2 linked regions of the Pseudovibrio sp. M1P-2-3 genome follow. The protein of the gene in region 1 interacts with the protein of each later gene in a pairwise test. Links are inferred from orthologs where the notes say so. Each region holds a gene or a part of one and is shown on either strand. Other genes may lie near its edges.

Region 1 (3,281 bases):
GAACTATTGCCCGGCGAGCATGCTTTGATTGAGACAGGCTTATCAATGGAGATACCTAGAGGGTTTGAGGGGCAAGTTCGTCCTCGCTCTGGTTTGGCAGCAAAACACGCAGTGACAGTGCTGAACTCCCCTGGAACTGTCGATTCTGATTATCGTGGTGAAGTGAAGGTGATCCTCATTAATCACGGAAGGAAGCCTTTCATAATTGAACGCGGTATGCGGATAGCTCAAATGGTAATTGCTCCTGTTGTTCAAATGGCAACTGAGGAAGTGACCGAACTGGATGAGACAGATCGGGGAACTGGCGGCTTCGGTTCCTCTGGAAGTCACTAGAGTGTATCGCCGAAAAGTGGATGACGGTTTTCGGTTAAAGATACGCGCCTAAACAACAGGTTAAGGCATTGAGCTGTTTCAATGAAACGTCTCAATGCCTTAAGGTCTTATTGGGAGTAACTCATCATGCCTCCAAGATTGGTAATTTTTGATTGTGACGGTGTTTTGGTAGATACCGAAACGATTGCCAATGAAATCCTATCAAGATTTGCTGAGGACTTGGGGTTAGACCTGTCCCCTGAGGAGTGCCAAAGACGCTTTCAGGGGTTGTCTTTAGGGGCTGTGAAGGGAGAGCTGGAAACGCTTTCAGCTTGTCTTCTGCCTATCAACTGGATCGATCAGGTTCGGCAAGCGGATATAAAGGCATTTCAAAAAGGCATAGACCCTATCGCGAATATTGAAGGCCAGATATTGAGATTGAAAGAGTGCTCTGTTCCCTTTTGTGTTGCCTCCTCCGGAAGCTATGCAAAAATGCACACCACGCTTGGGGCAGCTGGTTTACTTAAATATTTTCAAGAGGTTCTCTATTCCGCTCAAGATGTTGAAAATGGTAAGCCCGCGCCCGATGTGTTCCTCTATGCGGCCCGTGAAATGGGATACACTCCCGATCAGTGCGTTGTCATAGAAGATAGTATGGCGGGCATAGTCGGGGCAAAGGCCGCAGGCATGAGTGTCTTGGCGTATATGCAGAATTCTTTTTTGGATCAAGAGCAAGTCATCGGTTCTGGAGCTACGCCTTTTTCAGATATGAGGGAGCTTCCGAGGCTTTTACACTTATTATAGAATTCTAATATCTACTTTAATGGGCATGTATTTCTAAATTTATAGCCGGTTCTGGTAGTAAATTTCTTTTTGGTTTGGTTTTACTATTTATCTAGCCTAGCCTCATTCAAATATGCGTCCTAAAGTGCATTCAAGATAATTTGTATCACCTAGATTGATCTAATAATAAACTTGGAGGATTTCGATGAGTGCTTCAGCAGCTGGCCGCGGCAAAATTTATTCTTCTATCACCGAAACAATCGGCAATACACCAATTGTTCGTTTGGATCGCTTAGCTACAAAGCATGGAGTTAAGGCAAATATTCTAGCCAAACTAGAGTTCTTTAATCCGATCTCCAGCGTGAAAGACCGCATTGGTGTCGCCATGGTTGAGGCGATGGAGGAAGCAGGTAAAATAAGCCCAGGTCAAACAACTCTTATTGAGCCGACCTCTGGTAATACCGGAATTGCTCTTGCTTTTGTCGCTGCTTCGAAAGGATACCGTCTTATCCTTGTTATGCCTGAAACCATGTCGGTTGAACGGCGTAAGATGCTCAAGCTCTTGGGAGCAGAACTCGTTTTGACCGAGGGAGCAAAGGGCATGAAGGGCGCAATTGCTAAGGCAGATGAATTGTGCACGCAGATACCGGATTCTGTTATTCCGCAGCAGTTTGAAAACCCTGCCAACCCAGAAATTCACCGCAAGACGACTGCGGAAGAAATCTGGAATGATACCAGTGGCAATGTGGATGCGTTTGTTTCGGGAATTGGGACAGGCGGGACCATTACCGGTGTGTCGCAGGTTTTGAAGAAAAAGAATCCTGATCTACATGTTGTTGCGGTAGAGCCTTCGGCTAGTCCTGTTCTGTCTGGCGGTGAACCGGGTCCCCATAAGATTCAAGGTATCGGTGCAGGCTTTGCTCCTGCTGTTCTGGACACTTCTGTTTACGATGAAGTTGTTACAGTGGAAAATGAGAGAGCTTTCGAACTGGCTCGGGAAGTCGCACGGACCGAAGGTATTCCAGTTGGGATTTCTTCCGGCGCAGCTTTATCTGCGGCGATTGAAGTCGGACAACGTGAGGAAATGGTGGGCAAGAATATTGTCGTCATTATTCCAAGTTTTGCGGAGCGGTACTTATCAACCGCGCTGTTTGAAGGCATGGAATAATTGAAGGACCAGAAAAGAGGGGTACCCCCCTCTTTTCCTATGTTATTTCTATATCGAAATGAATTTTATTCTGGTGGAGTTCCATTGAGCTTGAGGAGCTCACCGGCCAGATACAAAGAGCCACAAAACAGGATACGAGCAGGCTGGTCAAGTTTCTCCAGCTTCTTGTTCAAGTCAGTCAAAGCTTCTGAGAGAGTTGAAAACTGAGATGCTTTCAGGCGGGCGGCCTTGGCAAAGGCTTTTATTTCCTCAGGTGGGCGACCAGCATTTGTTGAAGAAAGCGGAATGCAATAGACATGACTGACCAAACCTTCAAAACACTGGTAGAATCCGATCGGATCTTTGGTTTGCATCATTCCGCTCACCAGAAAGACGGGCTTTGGAGCCTTTTCTTCCAAATCAGCAAGAAATGACGAGATGACCTCACCAGCCTGAGGGTTATGTCCCCCATCTATCCATATCTCGGTCGACTCGGGAAGAAGTTTGAGAAGATCTCCCTTGTAAAGGGGTTGCAGGCGGGCTGGCCACTTTGCCTTGCGCAGAGCTTTCTCGCATGATTGCTGTTCATCGATGTCTGACAGAAGACCTGTTGTTCTCAACGCTGCAATTGCAAGGCCAGCATTATCGACCTGATGGTGTCCGGCAAGTTTGGGCATGGAGAACTCCAAGAGTCCCTGCTCATCTTGATAAACCAGACGTCCTCCCTCCTCCCAGCAGACAAACTCCTGTCCGGAGAAATAGATTTGTGCTTGGCACCTTTGTGCCTGTCTTTCGATCACCCTGTGGGGCGCATTGGTCTGCTGTGCACTAACAATAGGTCGCCCCCGCTTTATGATCCCTGCTTTTTCTTTCGCGATGTCCTCTAGGTTATTTCCTAAGAAGTTCTCGTGGTCTTTGGCGATGGGGGTTATCACGCTGACTAAGGGGGTATTAATGACATTTGTTGCATCAAGCTTTCCGCCAAGCCCCACTTCAAGAACCAGATAGTCTGCGCGGTCACTAGCAAAAAGCCACAGGG
Region 2 (6,471 bases), 3.3 Mb from region 1 along the record:
CGTCTTTTAAAATCGACTGTAAATCTGCTCTGTGAATAACCAGATAGGGTGCCCCGTATTTGTCTTCGGCTGCTTGGCCTAGGGGGACTTTGGCAATGAGCTTGCCGTTTTTTCCGGAGGAAATGTTAATTGCGCTGGGCATAGTGGCGACAGCTTGCAATTTGGATAAAAGGCCAAGTTCTGCTAGACAGTGGCAGGCATTGGCGGACAATTGCAAGCCGGCTCCAACCTCGGAAAGTTCAGGAGCGGCTTCAAAAATATCTATTTCATAGCCTTGCTGCGCAAGGAAGAGGGCGCAGGTCATGCCGGCAACGCCCGCGCCGGCAATCGCAATTTTCTTTTGCATCCTAGCCTTTCTCGGTACTTCCGGTGTCGGCCTGATGGAACAACCGGTCTGTTTAGCTTGTAGCCGGTGTCCAGAGACTGTCGGCTGGGTCGGATTGATCCCTATTTAGGTTGCTATCATACTTATAAAGGGTTGAGCAGTAAGGGCATACAATTTCTTTTTCAGAGCCCATATCGAGAAAAATATGGGGGTGATCAAAAGGAGGTTTGGACCCAATGCACATGAATTCTTTCGCACCGATTACAATACTCTCCTGACCGCTATTGTTATGAAAGTGTGGAGTGCTGCCTTCAGCCATAAGTCATAATCTCCCAAAATTGCTAATATGGTACTTGTTGTTATTTGAGAATCGTAAGCATTCAAAATCTGGTTACGGTTATTTGAAAAGCTGGTTGTCTCGTGAATATGGTTTTGAGTGCTCTTTCCTCTCAATGCAATGGGGCTTTGATTGAATTCCTTAAATTTCCTCGGGAACTGCGTTGAAAAAATATATTCTGACTTTCTTCCTTAGTTTTTTGACACTATCTTCACGCCGATAATTCTTTCCCTACCAAGTACGAGTTAGAAGAGCATGCCAGTTTTTGACAATAATGGAATCCCGTTCGCATATCTTGATCAAGGGGAAGGTGACCCAATTATTTTGGTGCACGGTTTTGCATCCAACAAAAATGTAAACTGGGAGTACACAGGCTGGGTGGATCTTTTGGTCAAAAGTGGCCGCCGTGTTATCGCAATTGACAATCGCGGCCATGGAGAAAGTCATAAATTCTATAGTGCGGAAGATTATGGTGCTCCTTTAATGGCACAGGATGTTCTGGATTTGGTTGAGTTCCTGCAATTGGAAAAAGTTGATTTTATGGGCTATTCAATGGGAACTCGAATTTGTGCATTTTGCGCCCTTGCCCAACCCGAACGCGTGCGTTCGCTTGTTTTTGGTGGAATGGGATACGGCTTGATCAGCGGAGTGGGATCACCAGAGCCAATTATTGAAGCTCTCTTAGCTGAACGTCTTCAAGATGTAAGTAATAAAACTGGGCGGGCCTTCAGAGCGTTTGCAGAACAAACAAAGTCGGACCGCTTAGCTCTTGCAGCTTGTATGCAATCTGCTCGGAAAAAAATATCGGAACAGGATATTGCGGGCATTTCAGCGCCAGCGCTTATTGCAGTGGGTACCAAGGATGAAGTGGCCGGAGATCCTCAAGCTCTGGCAGACTTGATGCAGAGTGCGCAAGTTCTTGCGATCCCGAACAGGGACCATATGGTTGCTGTTGGAGACAAAGTTTTTAAACAGGGTGTGCTTAGCTTTTTGCAAAATTGCAATTAAGTCCCTTTTAGTATTTGACCTAAATGGGACCGGTCTAGAATGCCCTGTGTTCCCTGCAAATGTAGGTCAACAGGTTGACACTCGTAAGTTTTATGGGTGTTCTCTTGGTTAGAGTAGAAAAGTTCCTATGTTATGCAGCTAGGAACCATAAATGTGTTCACGGAGGTGCCCTGCATGACACAGCCAACAAAAAAAGCGACCAGACTGGCGATGCACGATCCTGTTTGGCAGCGTGTCAGGCTTGAGGCTGAAAAAATGGCTAAAAACGAGCCGGCTTTGGCCTCGTTTGTCTATGAGACTGTCTTGCATCATGACACTCTTGAGGATGCCATAGTTCACCGTCTGGCAGATCGTTTAGGGCATATTGTTGTATCGTCCTCTCTTATCCGCCAGACCTACAGAGAAGCTCTGGATGATGATACATTCATTTCTAATGCGTTTCGGGTTGATATTTCCGCGGTTTTGGACAGAGATCCCGCTTGTGAACGCCTCCTTGAGCCTTTGCTGTATTTTAAAGGGTTTCACGCCCTGCAAACGCACCGTTTAGCGCATTGGCTCTATAAAAAGGGGCGTGAGGATTTTGCTTTCTATTTGCAAAGTCGAAGTTCGGAAGTGTTTCAGACTGATATTCACCCAGCAGTTCCAATGGGACTCGGAATTTTCATAGATCACGGGACCGGTTTGGTTATCGGCAAAACGGCTGTCGTTGAGGATGATGTCTCTCTTCTTCAGGGGGTAACTCTTGGGGGGACTGGCAAAGAAAGCGGTGATCGCCACCCGAAAATTCGCCATGGTGTTCTGGTGGGAGCTGGCGCCAAAATTTTAGGAAATATTGAAGTGGGGCACTGTTCTCGCATAGCAGCAGGCTCCGTAGTTCTAAAACCTGTGGCACCATGCACGACAGTTGCCGGGGTCCCGGCTAAGGTTGTAGGAGAGGCTGGCTGTGATCAGCCCGCGAGAGCCATGGATCAAACACTAGGTCAAGAAAAAACAACGCAAAACAAACAAGGATAATGGGGTCAAAAGGGCTTGGCAGCACCATAAAATTCTATAGGTTTGGGGCCCATTACATTTGGAGAATGAGAAGGAGACGGCTGTGAAGCCAGACGAAATTCGGAAGCTGGAGACCTACCTGCGCAATACGTTCAAGTCTCCCGGTATTAGCGTTCGGCCACGCCCTCGCAAGGATGACTCCTGCGAAGTATATGTGGCGGATGAGTTCTTGGGCGTTATCTTCCGTGATGATGAAGATGAGGACCTTTGCTGGAACTTCCAGATGGCGATTCTGGAAATTGACGTTGAAGACCTCTAAAGGTTCAGTTTTGTTAAAAAGGGCTCCAAGTTGGAGCCCTTTTTGTGTCAATCTATTGTAACTACTGAAATTTGGGAAACCAGAGGATAAAAGGGGAGGTGACCATGCAATGTTATCAACTTGGAGATAAAAAGCCGACGTTTCCAGAAAATGGTCAGTATTGGGTGGCACCAACTGCTACATTGATTGGCGACGTTATCCTCGGAGAGGAAGCCAGTGTTTGGTTTGGCGCTATTTTGCGGGGCGACCGTGAGGCGTTACAAATTGGTTCTCGAACGAACATTCAAGATGGATGTGTCTTGCATACCGATATGGGATTCCCGCTTGAAATCGACGAAGGGGTGACCGTTGGCCATAACGCAATTTTGCACGGGTGTAAAATTGGGAAGGGCTCTTTGATTGGTATGGGCGCTACTATTCTAAATGGCGCGAAAGTTGGTCGCCATTGTATAATCGGTGCAAACTCACTTATTCCTGAAGGGAAAGAAATTCCAGATTTCTCCTTGGTCGTGGGGATTCCCGGGAAAGTTATTCGCTCGTTGCCTGAAGATATTAAAGAAACTCTTGAAGGCTCAGCCCAAGGGTATGTCGATAACTGGCGCCGCTATAAAGACGGGCTCTCTGAACTTTAGGGGTATTTTCGAGGCAAGTTCATCATTTGGATTAATGCGCATCTTTGCAGAGTGATAGCTACGTTAGTCTTCTATGGTTGCCACGGTTGTAACACGCCTATCTGAGATCGCACTCCATTTGGCGGGGTCATAGCTGGATTGGCGTTTTACAAACCGGTAAGGGGTCGAATACCAAGGCAATATCGGATCGAGTAAATTATCCAGCACCAGATCTCCAAGATCTGTACGTACTACTAAAACCGCATGTCCATCATTACTGGTATCCTTGACGACGGTTATGAGCAGCGCACTTGCGGGCCAGCCTAGCTTTATAAGAGAGCGCTGTTTTTCCAAGACATATTCTTCGCAATCACCAGCCCCAGAGGTTGGGTAAGTCCAGTACTCAGGAACCTTAAAGAGATTTTCATCAGTGGCAGGGACAATTTTCTGGTTCACTTGACGGTTAATGGAATGTAGTTGTTTCCATTTGGTTTGCGTGAGAGCCACTATTTTTGCGGTCTTTACCGTTGTGTTGCATATATGTGAGTTTTCAATACAGAAATTGACATGACCAATGGGGGGAGGGGTTTCTCCTAGCATAGGCATAAATCGGCCAATAATCGGGGAAGCGTTCACCAAGCTTGTTAGAAGAAAAAAAGTTAGAAAGGAGAAAATTAGTTGTTTAATATTAAGCACTGTAATACCTCCCCTAAAGGTTAGTTCTACAGTAAATTATTGACTTTGATTTTGGGGTAATCTGGGTGACTTAGTTTTACTAGAAGATTCTATAATTTTTATTTGTATTGTTTATTATTTTGCATAGAACTACTAAAGGCGAGGCGACTATCAGTCGCCTAAATGCTGTTCCAAGAGATCTTGATTATGAATAACTGCGAACTCTAACGCGATACCATCCTCGGTATGGCGGATGACGCGTGCTCTCATTTTCCCAATGCCTATGGAAGTTCCTGGCTCGGGTTTTAGAGAGGTCTTTATAGCTGCACCGGAAAGTGAAACATCCAAAATCCGGCACTTGTGCTTGGTGCCATCTTCTAAAATAAGACTGGTGAAGGGGTTCTTGGGAATGAAACGTTCGTGACGTCTATCTTCCGGTAAGTTAAAACGCTCTTTATTTGCCAGCCAAGTAAGCATGCCAGCAAGTTTGTCCTGTTTGCGTTCAGTTGTCTTTATTTCTAAGGCGAAGCCCCCTGAAAAAATTCTGGTAATGGTGCCTTCAACTCTTCCAATATGGTCAACGTAGATGATGACACGATCATCAACCTCGCCTGATACAGGAGCTAAAACATAGGCCCCACCTGGTGACATGTTTTTAATTTGACAAGGGTATTCTTGGCGGTTTTGCATCATGCAACGACCAAGAAGGTCAACATTGACACGAGAGAAGCGGCGCCTTTCAGGTCTACGTTCTGAGATCTTCTTGATAACTGCTGTATGCCGATTTGTCATAGTTTACTGCCCTTACCGACAAACGCACAACGAACGTTTTCCTATAATCGATTTGGGGAGGATGCTATTGGGTTAAAGTTAATAGAGTCTAACGGAATTGATATGTAACTTTTAGCTTTTCCCTCCATTAATAACGTGAAGATGGCCAACGCGTTTAATTTTCAGATTTGTTGCGATGGGGCCTACTGAAGGAGGAAAGGGATTTTGGCCCGTGGAAATGGGGGGATTCTTTCTCCATAACCGCTTACCTGTTTTTTGTTTTTGAGCAATGCATACTCTTGCGGTTTCGGGCTTTATAAGTTGCATACTTGAAATGCTATTCGTTACTAAAGGCTGGGCCCCTAACCAGCCCGGTTGTTCTATGGGTATGATACAGCCCAAAATTCGCGTGCACCCTTCGCCTCTTACAGTTAAAGGCAATAGTAGCATTTCCAAATTTACTATCTGACCGTTGTCAGTTTTTGATGTGATTTCTAAAAAGGCGGGCACTCTTTTTTTCGTAACTGATTGTAAGGATGCTGATATGGTATGCGTATCCTCCCCATTCCACATATTTAGGAACTCACGGCCTCGCAATTCTTTGCAAAATAAAGAGCATAGGCGCGTTCCTGCTAGGCGATAGCGATAGGAGTCTGCATTCCTCATTTCGAGGATAAACGTATCTCTTAAGAGTGCTTTAATTGCAGAAGGCTGGATGTCCCCCCTTTCGGGAGTTTTGCGTTGGCCACGCAATTCGTTCCAGTAATCAAAGAGTTGACATGTAGAGCCGTGTTTCATGATCCCCCAACAGAGTTTGTGTTTAGCCGCTACTTGGGACTCGCTGAACCAGTTTCCTGTCTATTGATAGTTTTCTCCATCCACCCGTCGGGGGTGGGCAAGATTTGGGGAGCAATCTTGCAGTAGGAAATCACGTTAAGAAAAAACTGGTGAACTGGCGGATTTTGCAAAAACGGGGCAGGGTGTGTATTTGCAAGTCATGAGAAATTTTTAGTTGGGGCAATGACCATATGTCAGAGCAAAAAACCGTAGCAAAAGAGCCAGTTTTTAATTTACCCGCTGTTGTAATTGGCCTGTCGTCTATTCTTGGTTTTATTCACCTTCTGCGTGAGTATGTGCTTCCGCGTGATTGGGATATTGAGGTGATACTCTTATTTGCGTTCTGGCCAATCCGATTTGCGGAAAACTCTAATGTAATTGGGAGTTGGCCAGGAGGTGTAGCGAGTGAGTTATGGAGTTTTGTTACCTATAGCTTTTTGCATGGCAGTTTTACCCATCTGATGCTCAATGTTATCTGGATGGCGATTTTTGGGACTGCTGTTGCACGTCGTTTTGGTACCATGCGCTTTTTAAGCTTTTCGTTGGTCTGTGCTATTATGGGGGCCTTGGCTCACCTGGCAACCAACTGGGGGGA

The links. Proteins that work in one complex are often made in the same cells at the same time.
Region 2: the proteins of cysK (region 1) and cysE interact in binary tests that used the Escherichia coli proteins (3 or more experiments, as listed by UniProt). The link is inferred for Pseudovibrio sp. M1P-2-3 from one-to-one orthologs.

Annotation. Positions count from the first base shown.
Region 1 is NZ_JARRCW010000001.1:4,541,685-4,544,965, forward strand. Bases 302-3,281 are described here. They hold cysK (cysteine synthase A), read left to right. Parts: upstream 302-1,300; coding sequence 1,301-2,263; downstream 2,264-3,281. Other genes in these bases: dut (dUTP diphosphatase), read left to right, coding at 302-333; P6574_RS20065 (HAD family hydrolase), read left to right, coding at 460-1,116; P6574_RS20075 (bifunctional folylpolyglutamate synthase/dihydrofolate synthase), read right to left, coding at 2,329-3,281. Also shown: more of dut, read left to right, coding at 1-301.
Region 2 is NZ_JARRCW010000001.1:1,203,138-1,209,608, forward strand. The notes cover bases 866-3,764. They hold cysE (serine O-acetyltransferase), read left to right. Parts: upstream 866-1,844; coding sequence 1,845-2,684; downstream 2,685-3,764. Other genes in these bases: P6574_RS05360 (alpha/beta fold hydrolase), read left to right, coding at 918-1,670; P6574_RS05370 (DUF3126 family protein), read left to right, coding at 2,767-2,982; P6574_RS05375 (gamma carbonic anhydrase family protein), read left to right, coding at 3,087-3,614; P6574_RS05380 (transglutaminase-like cysteine peptidase), read right to left, coding at 3,678-3,764. Also shown: P6574_RS05350 (FAD-dependent monooxygenase), read right to left, coding at 1-346; P6574_RS05355 (zinc-finger domain-containing protein), read right to left, coding at 399-644; more of P6574_RS05380, read right to left, coding at 3,765-4,199; P6574_RS05385 (PilZ domain-containing protein), read right to left, coding at 4,440-5,060; P6574_RS05390 (PAS domain-containing protein), read right to left, coding at 5,172-5,837; P6574_RS05395 (rhomboid family intramembrane serine protease), read left to right, coding at 6,068-6,471.